Regions from separate parts of the Cryobacterium sp. M91 genome, predicted to be linked through region 2. Evidence: riboswitches for the same ligand, from Rfam matches in the RefSeq annotation. Region 2 holds a riboswitch; each other region holds the start of a gene.
What was found. Region 2 has a riboswitch for thiamine pyrophosphate ahead of CXY80_RS16650 (bifunctional hydroxymethylpyrimidine kinase/phosphomethylpyrimidine kinase). Riboswitches for the same ligand answer to the same signal wherever they lie in the genome.
Positions count from the first base shown of each region.

Region 1 (5,158 bases), on a different contig from region 2:
GGTACAGCACCAGTGGCGTGATCGGATCGAAAACAAACATCAGCACGAGGGAGACGACGAACAGAAGCGCGAGTTTGACGGTCGGGTTGCGCCTGGCCAGGGCGCTGACGGGCCGTCGTGTCGGGGGAGCATCGATGTCGATGAGTTGAGCAGTCATGTCGTCGCGCCCACGGCAGCGTCGAGCTGACCCAGCACGCGGCGAATCCGCGCGTCAGAATCGAATTCCTTGAGCAGGTGCCGAATCAGCGTGGGCAGCTCGAGCCCGGCCTGCTTCAGTACCTCGTCCCACCGCAACACCTCGAACACGGGCCCGTCGGCGATCACCGTATGGTCGGCCAGCACGATCACCCGGTCGGCGAGGGTTGCCACGGTTCGCAGATCATGACTGGAGAAAAGGATGCTGCGGCCCGCGTCGGCCGCCTGGCCGAGCGCTGCCAGGGTGGCGATGGTGTCCCGGCGATCGAGGCCGAAGGTGGGTTCGTCGGCGAGCAGCACCGGCCGATCGTGCGCGAGCATGGCGGCGACGCTGAGCCGCCGCTTCTCGCCGCCGCTCAGTCGATACGGGCTTTGATCGGCGAGGTGGGTCAACCGGTGCCGGTGCAAAATGGCCTGAAGCTCGTCATCGCTCAGGCTCGGCAGCCCATGCCGAATCTCGCCGCGCACGGTGTGCTCGACGAATTGGTGCTCGGCATTCTGAAAGATCATGCCGGGTCGGGCGCCGGTCACGGTGCCGACCGATGGCCGGTGCAATCCCGCCAAGGTCAGCAGCAACGAGGTTTTGCCCGTTCCATTGCCGCCGAGCAGGGCCACGATTTCGCCGCCCCGCAGGGTGAGGCTGACGCCGGCGAGAACCGTTGTGGCGGTCCCGTTCGGCGCGCCAACCCCGCGATCAATGACCACATCCGTGGCGGTCAGAACGATCCGGCCGAAGTCCTGCCGTCGCCCCAAGGCTCCGGCCGGCTCGCCGAGTGACCGGAGGCCGGCGCGCACGCCCGCTTCGCCGAGCCCGCCGGCGCACCCGGTCACGGCAAGCAATTCGGTTTCGAGCGGAAGCCAGCATCCGTTTTGATTGAGCGAGCGCCCATGCTGGGCGAGCACGTCGACCGTGGGACCATCGGCAATGACGGTTCCGGCCTCGCCGAGCACGAGTGCGCGTGGCGGCAGCCCGGCGATTCCCGCCGTGCCCGTGAACTCGTCGATGCGGTGTTCGACCAGCACGACGGCCGGCCGGTAGGTGTCGACGGCCGAACGGATGGCGCGGCGCACGGCGCCCAATCCCGCCGCGTCGAGCATCGAGGTGGGTTCGTCCAGCAGGAGCACGGCCGGTTCGGCGATGAGGGTGGCGGCGAGGGCCACGCGCTGGCCTTCGCCGCCGGACAGCTGCCCGGTCGACCGATGTCGCAGCATCCGTGCCTGAACAGCGTCAAGGGCGCGATCGATGCGCGCCGAGATAAGTGCCGGGTCGACACCGCGGTTTTCGAGCGGCAAGGCAAGCTCCTGTTCGACGTCGGGCAGACAGACCGACGACGCGGGGTCCTGCGCGACCACGCCGACGAGCCGGGACAGCTCGACGACGGAGGTTTCGATGCTGAGCGTCCCTCCCATGCGCACACTGCCGCCGAGCGAGGATACGACCGAATGCGGAATGACGCCGGTGATGGTCTGCAACAGGGTGGATTTGCCCGAACCGGAGGCGCCGAACACGATGAGCTGCTCGCCCGGCGCGAGGCGCACCGACACGTCGCTGAGCACGGCCTCGGGCCGACGCGGGAATCGCACCGACACGTCCTGCAGTGTCAGGATGTCGGTCTCAGGCACGGGCGAGGCGATCGCGGCCGATCGCGAAGTTGTCGACGACGCCGGTTTTGTCGAGGGCATCGACGATGAGTTTGGCCAGCAGCCCGCCGAGAATCACGCCGGAGATCAGCTGAATAGCGAGGCGCAGCAGAAAGATCTCCTGGCCGTACCAGCCGGAGCGAAATGCCGAGTAGAAGAACACCAGCCCGGCGCCGAGCAGCCCCGAAAGTGCGTAGGTCAGCCAGCTGTAGTTGCGGTAGCGAGTGAGGGCGAACGGAATCTCGCTGCCCGCGCCTTGAATGGCGGCGGCGACGAAGAGCAGCGGCCCGACCATGGAGCCGAGAAAGACGACCTCGATCACCGACGCGATAACCTCCGCAAAGATGCCGGCGAACGGCCGTCGCACGATGGCGATCGCGATCGGGGCGACGAGCAGCCAGGAGCCGAGCAGAAAGTGCTGCGCGAGGTCGCCGGCCGGACCCATCGTGATCGACAGGGCGGTCCAGGCCTGCACGAATATCCAGTACAGAAAGCCGAACACGACACCGAGCACGACGACAAGCACGAGGTCTTTGAGGCTCCAGTGCCTTTTCTTGGCGGATGCTGTGGGCATGGCTGTTTCCTTCTGGTCGGCGTCAGGGCGCATGGGAGTTCAGGCTCGGGCTGTTGAGGGACAGGGTCGCGTGCGTCGCCACGTGCTGCACCGTTCGGCCGGCCACGATCCAGCCGGCGGCGATGACCTGCAGCACGAGGGCGAGGTCGCCCTCGAGCCGGGTGACGAAGTGCTCGCTGTGTACCGTGAGCCCGGAGGCCTTGGCGGTCTCGATCGCGGCGTAGATGTCGCGCATGTGATCGGCTGAAGCAGAACCGGTGCCGTCATCCAGTGGATACAGTGCCCATTCTGCGACGGCGTGTACGCCGGTGGGGGTGAGGTTCACGACCTCGGCGAACAGCCGGCGGTGGGTGGCAGCGTGCAGGTGACTTCGCCGGGGCAGCCGCGGGAGAATTGCACGGTTGCCGTGACGTGGGCTCCGCTGCGGCTCGCACCGGCGACGACCTGGCTGACGTAGCGCAGCAGGTCGGGTTCGGCGCCGGACAGGTAGGTGCTGACGACGCCGGTTTGAAGTGCGAGCCCGGTCGAATCTGCCTGCTGGAGCGCGTCGAGAATGACGGCGGCGTAGTCGTCGCGCATGACGGCGAGGGTGAGGCGCGCGCCAATGCCGAATTCCGCCGGTGTGGCTGTGAAGGTTTCTGGAATGATCGTGCCCATTTCTTTCGTGGGGGCACGGGAAAGACGAGTCAGCCTCCCTGCGCTGGCATGATCCAGATCAGGTTCGACGGTCGAAGCCTCTGCAGCTTCCTCTCAGCCCGATTAATCGGACTCCCGTGTTGATACAACGAAAGTATGGCATGCCCGTGGCTGCCCGATCCTCGAGTAGACAGTCTGGCTAACTAGGGAGACTATGTAGTCATGCAACCAAAAACCTGGCCAGCCGAGTGGATGCGCGCCGCCCTCGGCCTCTGCGTGCTCCGCACGCTCGCGCCGGGCCCGACCTACGGCTACGCGATCGCATCGGCGCTCGAATCCGCCGGCTTCGGTGCCATCAAGGGTGGCACGCTTTATCCGCTGCTCACCCGCTTCGAAGCCGCCGGCTGGATCGCCGCCGAATGGCGACCGGGCGCCGGGGGTCCGGGCCGCAAATACTTCTCGCTCACCGACGCCGGACGGCAAGAGCTCACCGAGCAGGCCGCCCAATGGCAGCGCTTCTCCACCACCGTGCACGACCACCTGCAGAAAGGGCCGGCCGAATCATGATGACCAGCAACCCGCGCGATCACGACTCCAGCCCGGCTGCCTCCGGCAGCGCCGAAGCGGATGCCCGCGCCGCCGGCATCCGCTTGGCTGACACTGCACGCGAGGCCGACACCGCCGCCTGGCTTGAGCAGTTCACCATCGAACTCCGCCTGCTCGACGTGCCCGGCGACGCCATCGGCGATGCCGTGGCGAGCGCTCGGGAGTTTCTCGCCGACTCCGGTGCGCGCGCCGACGAATCGTTCGGCAGCCCCAAAAGCTACGCCGCGGAACTCGACCTGCCGACCGTACCGTTGTCTCAGGGCTCGAAAGGCGATCTGCTGCTGAACAGCGGAATCGGGGCGATCGGGCTGGTCACGCTGGCGCAAGCGGTCCTTCCCCTCGCGGGTGGCGACGACCTTCTGGTCGTGAAGGTGTGGATGCTATTCTCGCTGGCCGGGATGATTCTGGCGCTGGCGCTGGTCCCGCGACTCATACCCGTGCTGGTGCGCGCGCGTCCAGCACGGGTGTGGCTGATCGCGCTCGGGTTGATGATTGTCGGCGGCGGTCCCTTTGCCCTCATCGTCTGGCAGGGCCAGGCGGTGTTGTTCAATGTTCCGGCGCTGCCGATCGCCATCGGAGCCGGAATTCTGCTGATCGCACCGCCCATCTGGAACGAGGTGCACCATACCCTGCGGCCTGACCCGATCGTTGAGCCGGGTGCCGAGCCCGATCCGCGCCCCTCGCTGAAAGTGCGCCTTTCGATCATCACCATCAACTGGATGCTGGTGTTCTACGGCGCGATCAGCGTCGTGCTCACCTTCGCCCTCTACCCGGGCAAGTAATGCGAAATCTCGTTCAGCAAGGTGAAAGGCTCGCCATGATGACCAGCAACCCGCGCGATCCCGACAATGGAAGCACCGACATCCGCTCTAAAGCGACCGACGACGCCACCAGGTTCGATGAATTCACGATCGAGCTGCGGCTGCTCGGGGTACCGGGTGACGCAATCGGCGATGCCCTGGCCAGCGCCAGAGAGTTTCTCGCCGATTCCGGTACGAGTGCGGAGCAGTGCTTCGGCAGCTCCAAGCGCTATGCAGCCGAACTGAACCTGCCGACCATCCCGCTGCGCACGGTGAACGCTTTGAACCTGCGGGCTAGCCTCGGCGTGTTCGGACTCTTCGGCTTTCTGCTCTCGGCGCTGCCGCTCGTGCACGGAGCGGCGGTGTAGATCGACCTGAAAACACTCGTGGTATTCGTTGCCGGGGGCATCGTCGTGGTGCTCGTACCGACATGTCTCCAGGCGCTCGCACGCCTGCGTCCGCGCGCCTGGATGATCGTGGTTGCGGCACTGTTGGGGTTCGGTACGTCCATCGGCCTCAGTCTGTGGAGCGGCACGAGGGAGCTCTTCGCCCTGCCGGCGCTGCCGATCGTGATCGTCTCCGCGCTGCTCGTGCTCGTTCCGCCGATCTGGAGCCAGGTGCGCCGCTCGCTGCGCGACGATCCGATTGTCAACCTAGGCGGTTCACCCGAGGTTCGTCCGTCCATCTCTACCCGACTGTTTTTGGG
Region 1 is NZ_PJJT01000089.1:243-5,400, reverse strand. Features, by position in the region: gene CXY80_RS14525 (energy-coupling factor transporter transmembrane protein EcfT) at 1-157, opposite strand, end outside; gene CXY80_RS14520 (ABC transporter ATP-binding protein) at 154-1,818, opposite strand; gene CXY80_RS14515 (ECF transporter S component) at 1,811-2,410, opposite strand; gene CXY80_RS20275 (Ykof family thiamine-binding protein) at 2,433-2,735, opposite strand; gene CXY80_RS20270 (Ykof family thiamine-binding protein) at 2,732-3,067, opposite strand; TPP riboswitch at 3,085-3,195, opposite strand; gene CXY80_RS14505 (PadR family transcriptional regulator) at 3,269-3,613, shown strand; gene CXY80_RS14500 (hypothetical protein) at 3,610-4,434, shown strand; gene CXY80_RS14495 (hypothetical protein) at 4,470-4,820, shown strand; gene CXY80_RS14490 (hypothetical protein) at 4,839-5,158, shown strand, end outside.
Region 1: it holds a riboswitch for thiamine pyrophosphate, as region 2 does, so the genes downstream of both, CXY80_RS20270 (Ykof family thiamine-binding protein) here and CXY80_RS16650 (bifunctional hydroxymethylpyrimidine kinase/phosphomethylpyrimidine kinase) in region 2, are expected to answer to the same signal.

Region 2 (5,158 bases):
AAGAGCGCGCTTCCGTCGCTGCGGCCGCGGAGGCGCTCGCAGCGACGACCCGCGAGTGCATGACGGAGCAGGCGGTGGTCGATCCGCTCGAGCTGTTCGAGCACGTCTACGCCACTCCCCGCTCCGCCCTGGCCGAGCAACGCGCCTTTCTGGCGGCCGAACTCGACGGCGACGCCGACGCATCCGCTGGTGAATACGAAGAGAGCACCCGATGAGCCCCCAGCAGACCCTCGAGACCGGAACAGCTGTGCGCGCTCCGGACAACCTGACCATGGCCGCCGCCCTCAACGCGGCCATTCGCGACGCCATGGTCGACGATCCGACGGTCGTGCTGTTCGGCGAAGACGTCGGGCCGCTCGGCGGCGTGTTCCGGGTCACCGACGGCTTATACGCCGAATTCGGCGAGACCCGGGTGAGCGACTCGCCGCTGGCCGAGGCCGGCATCGTCGGAACGGCGATCGGCATGGCGATGTACGGCCTGCGCCCGGTGGTCGAGATGCAGTTCGACGCGTTCAGCTACCCAGCGTTCCAGCAGATAGTGTCGCACGTGGCGAAGATGCGCAACCGTACGCGCGGCAAGATTTCGCTGCCGATCGTCATTCGCATTCCCTACGCTGGCGATATCGGCGGCGTCGAGCATCACTCCGACTCCTCCGAGGCGTATTGGACGGCGACGCCCGGGCTGACCGTGGTGAGCCCGTCGAACCCGGCCGACGCCTATTCCATGCTGCGGGGCGCCATCGCGAGCGACGACCCGGTGATTTTCATGGAGCCGAAGAGTCGCTACTGGAGCAAAGCGGAGCTTTCCCTGCCGGTGCAGACCGAGCCGCTGAACCGGGCCGTCGTGCTACGGGAGGGCAGCGATGTCACGCTCATCGCCTACGGTCCGACTGTGAAGACCGCCCTCGCGACGGCCGAACAGGGCGCGGCTGAGGGGCTCTCGATCGAGGTCATCGACCTGCGCACGCTGTCGCCGTTTGATGACGAGACGGTGGGGGCATCAGTTCGAAAGACCGGCCGGGCCGCGATCGTGCACGAGGCCGCCCAGTTCGGCGGTTACGGCGCTGAGGTGGCCGCTCGCCTGACCGAGCGCAACTTCTTCTACCTGGCCGCGCCCATTCTGCGCATCACCGGCTTCGACATTCCGTACCCGTCACCCAAGCTCGAGGAGTATTTCTTGCCGACCCCCGACCGAATCCTCGCCGCGCTGTCGACCTGGGAGTGGTCCTGATGAGCCGCGAGTTTCTGCTGCCCGACCTCGGTGAAGGACTGACCGAGGCCGAGATCGTGGCCTGGCTGGTCGCTCCCGGCGATACGATCGCCATCGACCAGGCCGTGGTCGAGGTTGAATCGGCCAAGTCGATCGTGGAGCTGCCGTCGCCCTACGGCGGCGTCGTGGCAAGCCTGTTCGGCGAGCCCGGCCAGGTCATTCATGCCGGGCAGGTGCTGCTGACCGTGACCGACGCGACTGATGACGCTTCAGCCGGTGTTGTCGACGTTCCGGTCGCCGCGGCGACCGTCGTGGCGGTCGAAGGCTCCGGAGCCGTTCTGGTCGGCTACGGCACGACCGAAAGCACCCGGCCGGCGCGCAAGGTAGCCGCCGGGCGGTTCGGCACCCCGCGGGCAGCGGATGCCCCGGCACCGGCTGCATCGACGCCGCCCGTCGCCGTTGCGCTGGCCGAGCGCCCCGCCGAGGTGGCGGCATCCGTTTCTGCAGCCATCGATTCGTCCAGCACGGTCGACCCGATCCGCCACTCCCCCGTCGTGTCTCCGATCGTGCGCCGGCTGGCGCGCGAGAACGGGTTCGACGCGAGCACGCTGGCCGGGAGCGGGCACGACGGTCTGGTGCTGCGCAGCGACGTCGAGGAACACATTCGCGCGCTCACCGCTCCGGCCGTGGCTGTCGATGTGGCTGTCGAGGTGGCAGTCGATGTGGGTATTGCGACGCCGCCCAGCACTGTCGACGCGGCGAGTGCGGATATTCGCATTCCCATCACCGGCCTGCGCAAAGTCGTGTCGCAGCGGCTGACCACGTCGCGTCGGGAGATTCCCGAGGCGACGATCTGGCTCGACGTCGACGCGACCGCCCTGTTCGCCGCGCGGGACCAGCTGCTCGCGGCGACGGATGAGCGGTTCAGCGTGACGGCGCTCATCGCGCGCTTCGTGGTGGCCGGGCTGCGCCGGTATCCGGTGCTCAATTCCTCGGTCGACACCGCGAGCCAGGAGATTCTCCAGCACGGAGCCATCAACCTCGGCATTGCGGCGCAGACCTCACGCGGGCTGATGGTTCCCGTCATCCACCGTGCCCACGCGATGAGTACGCGACAGCTGCGCGATGCCCTCGCCGCGCTGGTCGCACAGTCGCCCGACGGCACCTTCTCGCCGAGCGCGCTGACCGGGGGAACCTTCACCCTCAACAACTTCGGATCGCTCGGCGTCGACGGTTCGGCCGCGATCATCAACCATCCCGAAGCGGCCATTCTCGGCATTGGGCGCATGATCGAGCGGCCGTGGGTGGTCGAACACGCACTCGCGGTTCGCACCGTCGTAGAACTCTCCATGGTGTTCGACCATCGGGTCTGCGACGGCGGAACGGCCGCCGGGTTTCTCACCTATGTGGCCGGCTGCATTGAAAACCCGGTGAGCCTGCTCGCCGACCTGTGAGCTCGGGGCGTGTCCTGAACGCCCACGATTCTGGCATCGGTTACTGAGTGATGTTTGTTGGCGTATAGGCTGCTGAGTGACACGGGGTGCTCCGCACAATGCGCGAGCTGAGATGAATACCCGTTGAACCTGTCTAGTTAGCACTAGCGAAGGAATGTCACGGATGACTGATCAGACCTCGAATATCACGCCGCGCACCACGCCTCGGATTCTCAGTATCGCCGGCACCGACCCGACCGGCGGTGCCGGCATCCACGCCGATTTGAAAAGCATCGCAGCCAACGGCGGGTACGGCATGGCAGTAGTAACAGCTCTGGTCGCGCAGAACACACGCGGGGTGCGCTCGGTGCACACCCCGCCGGTCGCGTTTCTGCGCCAGCAATTGAACGCCGTGAGCGATGACGTGACCATCGATGCCGTGAAGATCGGCATGCTCGCCGAAATCGACGTGATTCACGAGGTGCGTTCCTGGCTCAATGCCCACCGTCCTCCGCTCGTCGTGCTCGACCCGGTGATGGTGGCAACGAGTGGTCACCGGCTGCTCGAACCCCAAGCGGAGCAGGCGCTGCGTGATCTGATCCCCCTCGCCGATCTCGTCACACCCAACGTTCCCGAGCTGGCCGTTCTGCTCGCAGAACCCACAGCGGCAAACTGGGCTGCGGCCATCGAGCAGGGCAAACGACTATCAGCCCGCACCGGAGTAACCGTGTTGGTGAAGGGGGGTCATTTCGACGAAACCATCTGCCCTGACGCCCTGGTCAACACCCACGGGCTGCTGGCACAGAGCGTTGTCGAGTTTGCTTCGCCGCGCATCGCCACCAAGAATACCCACGGCACCGGATGCTCGCTCTCCTCGGCAATGGCCACGGTACAGGCGCGAACCGGGGACTGGGCTGCGTCTCTGGCCGAGGTCAAAGACTGGCTTCAGGATGCTCTGACCCATGCCGACGACCTCGAGGTCGGTCAGGGCCATGGCCCGATCCATCACTTTCATCGGCTGTTCGCAGGCGCGTCGGCCGAGTCGGCCACACCAGCTGATTCGGTGAAGTTCAGTGCGACACTGTGGCGCGATGTCGAGCAGATTCGCACGCAGATCTTCGATCTGCCGTTCATTAGGGATCTCGGTACTGGGGTTCTGGCCGAGCGAGATTTTGCGTATTATCTCGCTCAGGACGCGCTCTACCTCGCCACTTACTCGCGCGTTCTTGCGCGCGTCAGTGAGATCGCGCCGAGCATGCACGCACAGCGGTTTCTGGCCGATTCGGCACGACGGTGCCGCGACGTTGAGTTGGAATTGCACAGAAACTGGCTGGGGCAACGGGACGTGTCGTCCGAGGCCGGCCCGGTAACGGCTGGCTACCTGGATCACTTGCTCGGGCTCGCTGAGGGCGGAAACTATGCGGTGCTTCTGGCGGCGCTGTTGCCCTGTTTTTGGCTCTATGCGGATGTCGGTGAGCGGCTGCACACCGACTTTCTGGCGCGCACCGAGACAGCAGTGCATCCATATGCCGCGTGGCTCCAGACCTATGCCGATGAAGAATTCGCCGCGGCCACGAGGGAAGTCATCGCGCTCACCGACGCCGCTGCGGCGACGGCCTCTGCCGCGCAACGCTCGGCGATGCGCCAGGCGTTTGCCACCTCGTCACGGTTTGAGCTCGACTTCTTCGACGCCCCTCGGCACTCTGTGTTGGCCTGAGATGACCACGCCAAACTCGGTACTGTGTGCGGTATCAGCCCAGCGCGGGCAGGCTGGCCAGAAGTCGCTGCGCGGCATCCGTCGGGTCGTTGGCGTCGGTGATCGCGCGCACCACAACCACTCGAGTCGCGCCAGCATCGACGACTTGGTTGATGTTGCTGAGGTCGATGCCGCCGATGGCAAACCATGGCAGCTCGCTGTCGGTGGCTGCGCTGCGGGCGGCCGCGTAACGCAGAAGCTGCGTTCCGACCGCCGCTCGACCGGGTTTTGTCGGTGTGGCCCAGACTGGGCCGACGCAAAAATAGTTAAGATCGTTCGCGGCCAGTGCTGCATCCACGTGTTCGGTAGTGTGTGTGGACAGGCCGATCACGGCGGCCGGGCCGAGCAGGGTGCGAGCGGAGGCCACCGGCAGGTCTGTCTGGCCTACATGAAATACCGGAGCGCCCGTCAGGCTGCCAATATCCGCCCGATCGTTGACGGCCCAGAGTCGTGCGTGCTGGTCGGCAACCGAGCGCAGAATTTCGAGATATTCGAGCTCCTCGGCGGCGTCGATATTTTTGTCGCGAAGCTGAATAATGTCGACCCCACCAGCGAACGCCGCCGCCACGAAGTCAGCGAAATCGCCACGATCCTTCCGGGCATCGGTGCAGAGATACAGCCGGGCTTTTGTCTGGTCCATGCGACCAACCCTATGGGCCAAGTTCGAGCGTCCGTGCCAGCGCAGAAAAACGGTGCGCACCATGAATGAACGAGTCGTGAACCGCACGGTCGACGTCGCCGTGATCGGCGGTGGCATTA
Region 2 is NZ_PJJT01000090.1:213,409-218,566, reverse strand. Features, by position in the region: gene pdhA (pyruvate dehydrogenase (acetyl-transferring) E1 component subunit alpha) at 1-215, shown strand, start outside; gene CXY80_RS16660 (alpha-ketoacid dehydrogenase subunit beta) at 212-1,231, shown strand; gene CXY80_RS16655 (dihydrolipoamide acetyltransferase family protein) at 1,231-2,664, shown strand; TPP riboswitch at 2,737-2,836, shown strand; gene CXY80_RS16650 (bifunctional hydroxymethylpyrimidine kinase/phosphomethylpyrimidine kinase) at 2,819-4,360, shown strand; gene thiE (thiamine phosphate synthase) at 4,395-5,039, opposite strand; gene thiO (glycine oxidase ThiO) at 5,101-5,158, shown strand, end outside.

Region 3 (5,158 bases), on a different contig from region 2:
ACCCGGGCAGGGACATCCGCTTAACGCGATAGTGCCGCTAACGCAAAAGTGCCGCCCTGCAGACGCGGGACGGCACCAGATTAAGCGCTTGGGCTAGATAATCGCGGCGCGAAGGGCGGCAGCAGCTGCGGCCGGGTCTTCGGCGCCGTAGATTGCTCCGCCGGCAACGGCGACCGTTGCTCCGGCGCGCTGCACCGAAGAGATGGTCGACAGGTTCACGCCGCCGGCAAGGGAGAACGGAACCTTGGCGGTCTCGCCCTGGTTGAGCAGTGTGGCGAGCGAGAAGCCGGGCTCGGCCTGCTCGTCGAGTCCAGCGTGCATCTCGACGAACTGGGCACCGAGCGCCGTGACCTCGCGGGCGCGGGTGACCTTGTCGGCAACGCCGATGAGGTCAACGACGATGCCCTTGCCGTGCTTGGTCGCGGCGGCGACGGCTCCGATAATGGTGCTGTCCCCGGCCGTGCCGAGCACGGTGACGAGGTCTGCACCGGCGGCGAAGGCGATGTCGGCTTCGAGCTCGCCGGCATCCATCGTCTTGAGGTCGGCGAAGACGATCTTGTCGGGGTGCGCGTTCTTGATCGCGGTGACGGCGCGCAGGCCCTCTGCCTTGATCAGCGGGGTGCCGAGCTCGATGATGTCGACGTGCGGTGCAACCTGAGCAGCCAGCGTGAGCGCCGCTTCGGTGGTCAGTACGTCCATAGCTACCTGAAGCTTCATGGGATTCTGCTTTCTATTAGTGTTTAAGAGTGGAAAGTTCTTGGAAAGGGTGCGCGCTCTATTCGAGGTTGGCGTGACGCGGCCAGAGCTGTTCGGCCGTGGAACCGCTCGCCTTCCAGAGCGTGTGAAACAGGGCGTCGCCGACGAACAACACCGACTGCTCGAACAGGCCGCCCGAATACTGGGCCGACACCTGCCCGGCGTGGTCCTGCTTGGCAGCCGCGGGAATGACCACGGTCACCGCGGCGAGCCGCCCGAGCGGCGACTCGGGCGCCGTGGTCAGCGCGAGAATGCTCGCCCCCACGCCGTGAGCCGTCTCGGCGGCACGCACAATGGCGCCCGTCGTTCCGGATCCGCTCGCCACCAGCAGCACGTCACCCGACACAATCGCCGGGCTGGTCACCTCGCCCACCACGTGCACGTCGAGGCCGAGGTGCATGAGTCGCATCGCGGTCATCTTCAGTGCCAGCCCGGAGCGGCCAGCACCGAGCACAAATACCCGGGGTGCCGCGGCGAGCAGGGTTGCCGCCTCATCCAGTACTGAAGCGGATGCCGATTGCAGCGCCTCGACGACGCGGCCGTTTTCGGCGAAAATGAGGCCGAGGGCATCCGCTGCCAGTGGGGTGGTTGTCGTTTCGGTCATGATTCAATGTTCCACTCCTTCGAGTGGGAATGCTGCCCGCCAAACGAGCGGTTTTCCTACCCAAACGGATGGCTCTGGGTGGGCTCCGAGGATGGCCCGGGTAGGCTGGGGGCATGACTTCCGCTCCATCTAACCCCGGCGTGCGCGCCACCGCCACTGAGGCCGCTGCGGGCAGCACGGCCGCCGCCCTCCGGTCTGATGCTGGTACCGGAGCAGCCGAACCGGCCGCGTCATCCGCCACGACCGCAAAACGCTCGACGCTCCCCGCAAACTCCCCGGTTCAAACAGCGCGCAGCGCAGCCGCCGAACGTTCCAAACTCATCGCCGACCTCACCGACGCACACGCCACCACGCTGGAATCCCTGCTCGCTGTGCTGCGCTCCGGCAGCACGAGTGACACCGCCGCCCGACAGAAGGCCACCGAACTCGCCGCCGCTGCGATGGTCGCCCTGCGCGCGGTGAGCGACCTCGATCGCAGTCTCACCGAGGAACCCGTCGCCCGCGCCTTCGAACGCCTAAGGAACGACCTGCGCCCGCTCGTGCGCTTCGGCGACCTCGACGTGCAGTTCATCGAGCCGCCGGTGAACGGTCGGGCATTGCCCGGCGAGGTCGCCCACGAAGCCCGCGCCATCGTGCGCGGCGCCGTACTCGCCCTCGTCGAACAGGCCGGGGTCGCGCGGGTGCGCGTGCAGTGGGACTGCGACGGAAGTAACCTGCTCATCCGCATTCGGGACGACGGTCCGGGCAACCTCGATGCCGAGGTTCCGAGCGTGCGCCAGCTCGCCGCCCGCGTCGTCGCGCTCAGCGGCACCCTCAACGTGGAGGCCACCGCCGGCTGGGGCTCCGAGATGGCCGTGTCGCTGCCGCTCGACGCGCCCACGGCATCCGTCACCACCGCCGCGGCCTGGGGCCTCAGCCCACGCGAACGCGGCGTGCTCGAACTCGTCGCCTCTGGGGCGCGCAACAAGGCCATCGCACAGGCCCTGACCATCAGCGAGAACACAGTGAAGTTTCACGTGGCCAACCTGCTGCGCAAGGTCGGTGCCTCGACCCGCGTCGAGCTGGCCGCCCTCGCTCGCTAAGCGGATGCCCAGCGCCAGCTATGCCTGGCACCCGCAGACTCGGGCGCCAGTTCCCGGTCATAGCGCCAGCGATGCCCGGAGCGATGGCCCCCAACGGGCGCGGTGACCGCGACCCCGGTAGGACCCGAGCGCGCAACCAGCGCTAGGGTGAAGGAGTCAGAAGACACACCAACCACGGGAGCGCGCACCAGCGAGCTGAGAGGACGGCCAGGGCCGTCGACCGTTGAACCTGTCCGGGTAATGCCGGCGTAGGAAGTTCGAAACCAATGCGCACAATTGATGAAACAACCATGTCAAAAACGGTCACGACCGGCCCGATCCAGGGCAGCAGCAAACGCTACGAACCGGTAAAGGACTGGCCCGGACTCGAAGTTCCCGTTCGCCGGGTGAACCTCAGCAACGGCGAACACTTCGACCTGTACGACACGTCCGGCCCGTACACCGACGAGACGGCCACCATCGATCTCGAGACGGGGCTGCCGCAGACTCGGGCCGGGTGGGAGCATCCGCTGCCCATCGATGGCGCTGCCACCCAGCTGGTCTGGGCCCGCGCCGGCATTGTCACGCCGGAGATGGCCTACATCGCCGCGCGCGAGGGCGTCTCGGTCGAGCTCGTCCGCGACGAGGTGGCGCGCGGCCGGGCCGTCATTCCGGCCAACCACAAGCATCCGGAGAGCGAGCCGATGATCATCGGCAAGGCCTTCACCGTGAAGATCAACGCGAACATCGGCAACTCGGCGGTGACCTCGTCGATCGCCGAAGAGGTCGAGAAGATGGTCTGGGCGGCCCGCTGGGGCGCCGACACCCTGATGGATCTCTCCACCGGCAAGGACATTCACCTCACTCGGGAGTGGATCATGCGCAACTCGCCCATTCCGGTGGGCACCGTTCCGCTCTACCAGGCCGTTGAAAAGGTCAACGGCGACCCGTCGCTACTCACCTGGGAGATCTACCGCGACACCGTGATCGAGCAGTGCGAGCAGGGCGTCGACTACATGACCGTGCACGCCGGCGTGCTGCTGCGCTACGTGCCGCTGACCGCCAACCGGGTGACCGGAATCGTCTCGCGCGGCGGCTCGATCATGGCCGCCTGGTGCCTCGCGCACCACCAGGAGAGTTTTCTCTACACCCACTTCGTGGAGCTGTGCGAGATTCTGCGCCGCTACGACGTGACCTTCTCGCTCGGCGACGGCCTGCGCCCCGGCTCGATCGCCGACGCGAACGACGAGGCCCAGTTCGCGGAGCTGCGCACCCTCGGTGAGCTGACGAAGGTCGCGAAGTCCTACGGAGTGCAGGTGATGATCGAGGGCCCCGGCCACGTTCCGATGCACAAGATCGTTGAAAACGTGGCGCTCGAGGAGGAACTCTGCGAGGAGGCCCCGTTCTACACGCTCGGCCCGCTCGCCACCGACATCGCTCCGGCCTACGACCACATCACGAGCGCGATCGGCGCGGCCATCATCGCCCAGGCCGGCACCGCCATGCTCTGCTACGTCACGCCCAAGGAACACCTCGGCCTGCCCAACCGCGACGACGTGAAAACCGGCGTGATCACCTACAAGATCGCCGCGCACTCCGCCGACCTGGGCAAACAGCATCCGCGCGCCCAGGAACGCGACGACGCCCTCAGTCGGGCCCGGTTCGAATTTCGTTGGACCGACCAGTTCGCGCTCTCGCTCGACCCGGACACCGCGCAGAGCTTTCACGACGAGACGCTGCCGGCCGGCCCCGCCAAGGCCGCCCACTTCTGCAGCATGTGCGGTCCCAAGTTCTGTTCCATGCGTATTTCAGCGGATGTTCGGGTGTACGCCGAAGAGAACGGCCTCACCAGTCTCGAGGCCATCGAGGCGGGAATGGCCGAGAAGTCGGCCGAGTTCACCCGTCTGGGCAGCTCGGTCTATCTACCGCCGCGGGTGCTCTGATGACGGTCATTTTCGACAAGCGGATGCCCACCGGGCACTCCCACGGTCGCCGCTTCCGGGGTCGCCGGTGCCCGGATCGCTGGCGCCGCGAGCAGTTGTGAACGACCGGTCGCGAAGGACCTTCGCTACTCCAGCCCGTTCGCCCGCGCGACCCAGCCAGCCAGGCCAGGCTCGGCTTGGGCGTGCGAACGAACGTCTCGTGGTCGACCTCGATGAGCCCTAATGTCGGCCGGAATCCGCTCGCGCACTCGTAGTTGTCGAGGGCGCTCCAGTGCTCGTAGCCGAGCACCTCGATGCCGTCCTTGACGGGCGCGCCCACGCCAGCCCATCCGCGACAAACCAGACCGGAGCAGGGTTTTCCCATGGTCCCGCGGTCAGAATTCCGCACATGACTCCCGCGAATGTAACGCTGCGTCTGGTGCGTCCCGACGACGGGGAGAAGCATCCGGGCACCACACGGCACAGGCGTCCCTCGCCTCGCACCCTGTTCCAACGCCGCCGCAAAATTCTGATCCCATTGGCCATCGCCTGGCTCGTGATGGCTGCCCTGGCTGGCGTGCTGCTGCTCACCGGTACGAAGCCGAGCACCCCGTTCGGCGATACGGCCGCCGTGCCCGGCGGACTCGCCCGCATCAGCGCGATCATCCCGCTCGAAACCGATGGCTGGGTGCCGGCGACCGCCGCCGATCTGCTCTCCAGCCCGGTGCAGCCCGGGGCCCACCGCGTGCGCATTCTGCTCGAACTGACCGAAACGGATGCCTCCGGCCTCGCCTTTCGCGCCGCCGACTACTCCC
Region 3 is NZ_PJJT01000089.1:33,199-38,356, forward strand. Features, by position in the region: gene hxlA (3-hexulose-6-phosphate synthase) at 94-717, opposite strand; gene hxlB (6-phospho-3-hexuloisomerase) at 776-1,360, opposite strand; gene CXY80_RS14660 (response regulator transcription factor family protein) at 1,474-2,442, shown strand; TPP riboswitch at 2,607-2,714, shown strand; gene thiC (phosphomethylpyrimidine synthase ThiC) at 2,709-4,364, shown strand; gene CXY80_RS20810 (family 1 glycosylhydrolase) at 4,318-4,809, opposite strand; gene CXY80_RS20285 (hypothetical protein) at 4,753-5,158, shown strand, end outside.
Region 3: it holds a riboswitch for thiamine pyrophosphate, as region 2 does, so the genes downstream of both, thiC (phosphomethylpyrimidine synthase ThiC) here and CXY80_RS16650 (bifunctional hydroxymethylpyrimidine kinase/phosphomethylpyrimidine kinase) in region 2, are expected to answer to the same signal.

Region 4 (5,158 bases), 190 kb from region 2:
CACCAGCCTCGAAGACGCATCCTCAGACCTCGGCGCCGGCATCTGGACCACATTTCGGCTGGTCACCTTTCCACAATTGCGCTCGGCGCTGTTTGCCGGGGGACTGCTCGCCTTCGCGCTGAGCTTTGACGAGATCATCGTGACGACGTTCACGGCCGGGTCGAGTGTGAAGACGCTGCCGCTGTGGATTCTGGACAACCTATTCCGGCCCAACCAGGCCCCGGTCGTCAACGTCATCGCCGTGGTGCTCGTGCTGATCTCGATCATTCCCATCTACTTCGCGCAGCGGATCGCCGGCGCCGAGAAGGTCGTGCGCTAGCCGTTTCGCCCCCTCCCCCGCGCATAACTCCTGCAGAACGTGAGAACGGATGCCGCCCGCCCGCGTGAATGCACGGCGGCGGCCTCAGCCGGCAGGGAATTGCCGGAGTTATGCAGGAGAGGGCTCGTCACCGGGAGGTAGAGCCGCAGGCCGGGTTCGGGTTAGGGTTTTTCGGTGGGTAGACAGGACGGCAGTGGGCGGCAGGTGTCGGCGCGGGACGTCGACGACCGTTCTGCGACCGTGCTGCACGTCGACCTCGACGCGTTTTTCGTCTCGGTCGAGTTGCTGTCGCACCCCGAATTCGTCAACCTGCCCGTGATCGTCGGCCATCGCGGCGGCCGGTCGGTCGTCACTGCGGCCAACTACATCGCCCGCAAATACGGCGTGAACTCGGCTATGCCGATGGCGCTCGCGCTGCGGCAATGCCCGAATGCAATCGTGCTCGAGCCGCACATAGGGCTCTATCGGGACTTTTCCAGCCGGGTCATGAGCATTTTCGATGACGTGACCCCGCTGGTGGAACGGCTCGGCATCGACGAGGCCTTCCTCGACGTGGCCGGCGCGACCAACCTGTTTGGCTCACCGGCCGTGATCGGCGAACTCATTCGCGCCCGGGTGTTCGCCGAGACCGGGCTGGTCTGCTCGGTGGGCGCGGCCTCTACCAAGTTCGTCGCCAAACTTGCCTCCGGCCTGGCCAAACCGAACGGACTGCTCGTCGTTCCCGCCGAGGATACGGTCGAGTTTCTGCATCCGCTGCCCGTCGCTGCGCTGTGGGGCGTCGGGGCCGCCACTGAGCAGGCGCTGAGCAGACTCGGCCTGAAATTGATCGGCGACATCGCGCACACGCCGCTGGCGGTACTGCGCAAAGCGCTGGGGGAGGTATCCGGTCAGAAACTGTTCGACCTGTCCTGGGGTCGCGACCCGCGCGCGGTGACGCTCGAGCGGGAGGAGAAGAGCGTCGGTCACGAGGTGACTTTTGAACACGATGTGACGGATATCGACCGGTTGCGCAGCGAATTGCTGCGGCAGTGCGACCTCGTTGCCGTGCGGCTGCGTCGGGGTGATCTCGTGGCCCGGCGGGTCGCCCTCAAGCTGCGCTACACCGACTTCAGTACGGTGACCCGGTCGCGCACCCTCGCCGAACCTAGCAATGTGGGCCGGCGCATCTACGAGGAAGCGGTGGCGGCGTTCGACCTGCTGGCAGCCTCCGGCATTCGGGTGCGTCTGATCGGGGTGCGTGCGGAGCAGCTCGGCACGGCATCTGGATCGGTTGGACTCTGGGACCCGGACGAGGACTGGCGGGGCGCGGAGCTGGCCGTGGATACCGTGACCGAGCGATTCGGAGCGGGAACCGTGCGCCCGGCTTCGCACTTCACACCTCGCCCCTGAAGTCTCAGCCACGCTAACCTGATGGCATGACCAGCCTCCCGGAAAAACTCGCAGAAACGTTCCGTTCCGCCGGTGTGAAGTCGGCGTACGGTGACCCTGTACAGATCGATGGCGTCACCCTGGTGCCCGTCGCGCTCGCCTACTACGGCTTCGGCGGCGGTGATGCCGGTGAGGGCGGGGCCGGGTCCGGCGGGGGAGGAGGCGGCGTTTCGCTGCCGATCGGCGCGTACGTCAAGTCGGGCGGTACAGCCCGGTTCGAGCCGAACGTCATCGCCCTGCTCGCCGTCGGTGTGCCGTTCCTTATAGTCACCGGCCGCGCCTTGGCCCGGGTGATTCGAGCCCTAAAGAAGTAGTCGCTTTCTGCACGGGGCCCGGGCCCGGAAACCGGGCCCATGATAGATCATGGGCCCACGGAGCTAAGGTGGGCCCGGGCGGGTGTGGCGCAACCGCCGCGCGGCGCGCGGACGGCGCGGGCGACGCGCGAAGCGTCGCCGCGCCCAGCGCGGCACTCTTGGGCGCAGCCAGGCCGGAAAGTGCCAGGGGCCGCTCACCGGCAGACCCTGCGCAATTCGCCGCCGCCGTAGAACGAACCGGCGCATGAGCAGCAGGTACAGGCCCGCCAAAACGAGCAGAATGCCGATGCTCATGTCGTGATCCCCATGTCGTCAGTCTAAACGGGGCACTATACTTGATTATGATCACGGGAGTCCGGTACACCGGGCTGAGAGGAAGCTGACCAAGCTTCGACCGTCGAACCTGATCTGGATCATGCCAGCGCAGGGAGGCTTCTCAATCCCGTGCCCTGTATTCACCTACGGAAAGGGCACGAAACAGTGCACGCTACAACGAGTTCACTCAAGCAATCCGCTCCGGCGGGAGCCACGAAGCGCAACTTTCGCTGGCGCGTCGTCGACATCGTCGTCGCCAGCGTCATCGGCGTCGCGAGCGGTGTCATCTTCCTCGTCTGGAATCAGGCGAGCAACCCCCTGAGCGGTCTGCTTTCGCCGCTGCTGCCGGGCCTGTCGGCTCTCCTGGGCGGAGGCTGGCTGTTCGCTGGCGTGCTCGGTGGTCTCATCATTCGCAAACCCGGGGCCGCGCTCTACACGGAGCTCCTAGCCGCCGTCGTTTCCACGCTGATCGGCAACCAATGGGGACCACTGACTCTGGTGTCAGGCCTGGTGCAGGGACTTGGCGCCGAGCTTGTCTTCGCTCTGTTCCTTTACACGAACTATCGTCTGTACGTCGTGTTGTTGGCGGGCGCTGGGGCCGGACTTGCCATGGCCATCAACGACCTGGTGCTGTGGTATCCCGGTTCAGCGAGCGCATTCGCGACGATTTATATCGTGAGCGCGATTATTTCGGGCGTCGTTATCGCCGGGCTCCTGTCCTGGTTCGCTGCGCGCGGCCTGGCTCGCACGGGCGCGCTCAACCGCTTCGCGGCGGGTCGCATCGCCGGTCGAACCGCGATCTAGGCGAGCGGATGCTGGTGGGCGCGACGCGGGGAGGTGCATCCGTCGACGCCCGCGACTGGGGTTGGCGCCATTCCGGTCGGCGGCGCTGGGCGGTGAGCGAGCTGTCCCTCCGCATCGAGCCTGGCGAGCGGATTCTCCTGCTCGGTGCATCCGGTTCGGGAAAATCGACGCTGCTGCACGCGCTGGCTGGCGTGCTCGGCGGCGACGAAGAGGGCGAGCAACGCGGTACTCTGCGCGTGAACGGCGCCGAGCCTGGCAACGCCAGGGGTCAGGTCGGCCTGGTCCTCCAGGACCCCGACTCGCAGGTAATTCTCGCTCGCGTCGGCGATGATGTCGCCTTCGGTTGCGAAAATATCGGCGTGCCGCGTGGGGAAATTTGGCGGCGCGTACAGGATGCCCTCGAGATGGTCGGCCTCGACGTCCCCGTTGGCCACCCGACGTCCGCCTTGTCGGGCGGCCAAAAACAGCGTCTTGCTCTCGCCGGAGTGTTGGCCATGCAGCCGGGTCTGCTGCTCCTCGACGAGCCGACGGCAAATCTCGATCCGGTCGGTGTGCGGGAGGTGCGCGAGTCCGTCGCCCGCGTTCTGGCACACACTGACTCGACGTTCATCGTTATTGAACATCGGGTTGAGATCTGGAAGGACCTCGTCGACCGGGTGATCGTTCTGGGTGCCGACGGGGGAGTCCTGGCCGACGGATCCCCGAGCGACGTTCTCCTCGCGCAGGGAGTTGCACTGACCGCCTCCGGCGTCTGGGTGCCCGGTGTGCCACACACGCTTCCCATAAGGCCTCCGCGAGAGACCGGTCAGCCAACGCTCTTGTCGACTAATTCTCTCGCGATTGCGCGCACTCGGGATTGTGTGGTTGCCGAAAATATCGACCTTGAGGTGCCGGAGGCCTGCGCTCTGCTCATCACCGGACCCAACGGAGCCGGCAAGTCCACCCTCGCGCTCACCCTGGCGGGGCTCCTGCGCCCCGCCGCCGGGCGGGTCGTCGCCAGCAGCGCTCTCGCCGCCGGCGCAGGCAGTGACCCGATCCGCTGGAAATCGCGCCAGCTTCTGAGTCGAGTGGGCACCGTCTTTCAAGACCCGGAACACCAGTTCGTCGCTGGCACCGTGCGCGCCGAACTGGCCGTCGGTCCGCGAGCCCTCGGTCTGTCGGACGCACTGCTGCACCGGCGCGTCGACGATCTGCTGGAGCGCCTTCGCCTGGACCACCTCGCCGAGGCCAACCCATTCACCCTGTCCGGTGGCGAGAAACGACGTCTGTCGGTCGCCACAGTGCTGGCCACCCAACCTCGACTTCTGGTGCTGGACGAACCCACGTTCGGTCAGGATTTTCGCACCTGGCAGGAGATCGTTGCGCTGCTGCGTGACCTCCTGGATGCGGGCACCGCCATCGTCGCGGTCTCCCACGACGCAGACTTCGTTGCCGCCGTCGCTGATCGGGAATTTCGAGTCGAGGGCCGCGGCTCCAAGTACGATCTCAGCGCGGTTCTGCCATGAGTGTCTTGACACCCACGCGGGGAGTGCGAGCGATCGACCGGATCAATCCGGTCGCGAAACTCGCTGCCGCGCTCCTGCTCGCCGCAGTCCTGGTGCTGACCATTGATTGGGTCTCCGCCGCCGTCGCCCTGGCCTGCGAAATGCTGCTCTTTCTGTGGGCGGGGCTTACTCTTCGAGTCTTCTTGTGGCGAACCGCGCTGGTCTGGCTGGCTGCACCGTCCACCGGAATCACGACGCTGCTGTATGGCCAGGCCTCCGGTCAGGAATATTGGTCATTCGGACTCATCCAGGTAACCGATGGCTCAATCGATCTGGCCCTCGCCACGACCCTGCGGGTGCTCGCGATCGGGCTGCCTGCCGTCGTCCTGTTCATCACCGTCGATCCCACCGATCTCGCCGACGGGCTGGGACAGGTCGTGCACTTGCCAGCCCGGTTCGTGCTCGGCGGACTTGCGGCGCTGCGGATGGTCGGG
Region 4 is NZ_PJJT01000090.1:28,221-33,378, forward strand. Features, by position in the region: gene CXY80_RS15735 (ABC transporter permease) at 1-319, shown strand, start outside; gene dinB (DNA polymerase IV) at 494-1,708, shown strand; gene CXY80_RS15745 (hypothetical protein) at 1,735-2,061, shown strand; TPP riboswitch at 2,399-2,509, shown strand; gene CXY80_RS15750 (ECF transporter S component) at 2,542-3,180, shown strand; gene CXY80_RS15755 (ABC transporter ATP-binding protein) at 3,189-4,685, shown strand; gene CXY80_RS15760 (energy-coupling factor transporter transmembrane protein EcfT) at 4,682-5,158, shown strand, end outside.
Region 4: it holds a riboswitch for thiamine pyrophosphate, as region 2 does, so the genes downstream of both, CXY80_RS15750 (ECF transporter S component) here and CXY80_RS16650 (bifunctional hydroxymethylpyrimidine kinase/phosphomethylpyrimidine kinase) in region 2, are expected to answer to the same signal.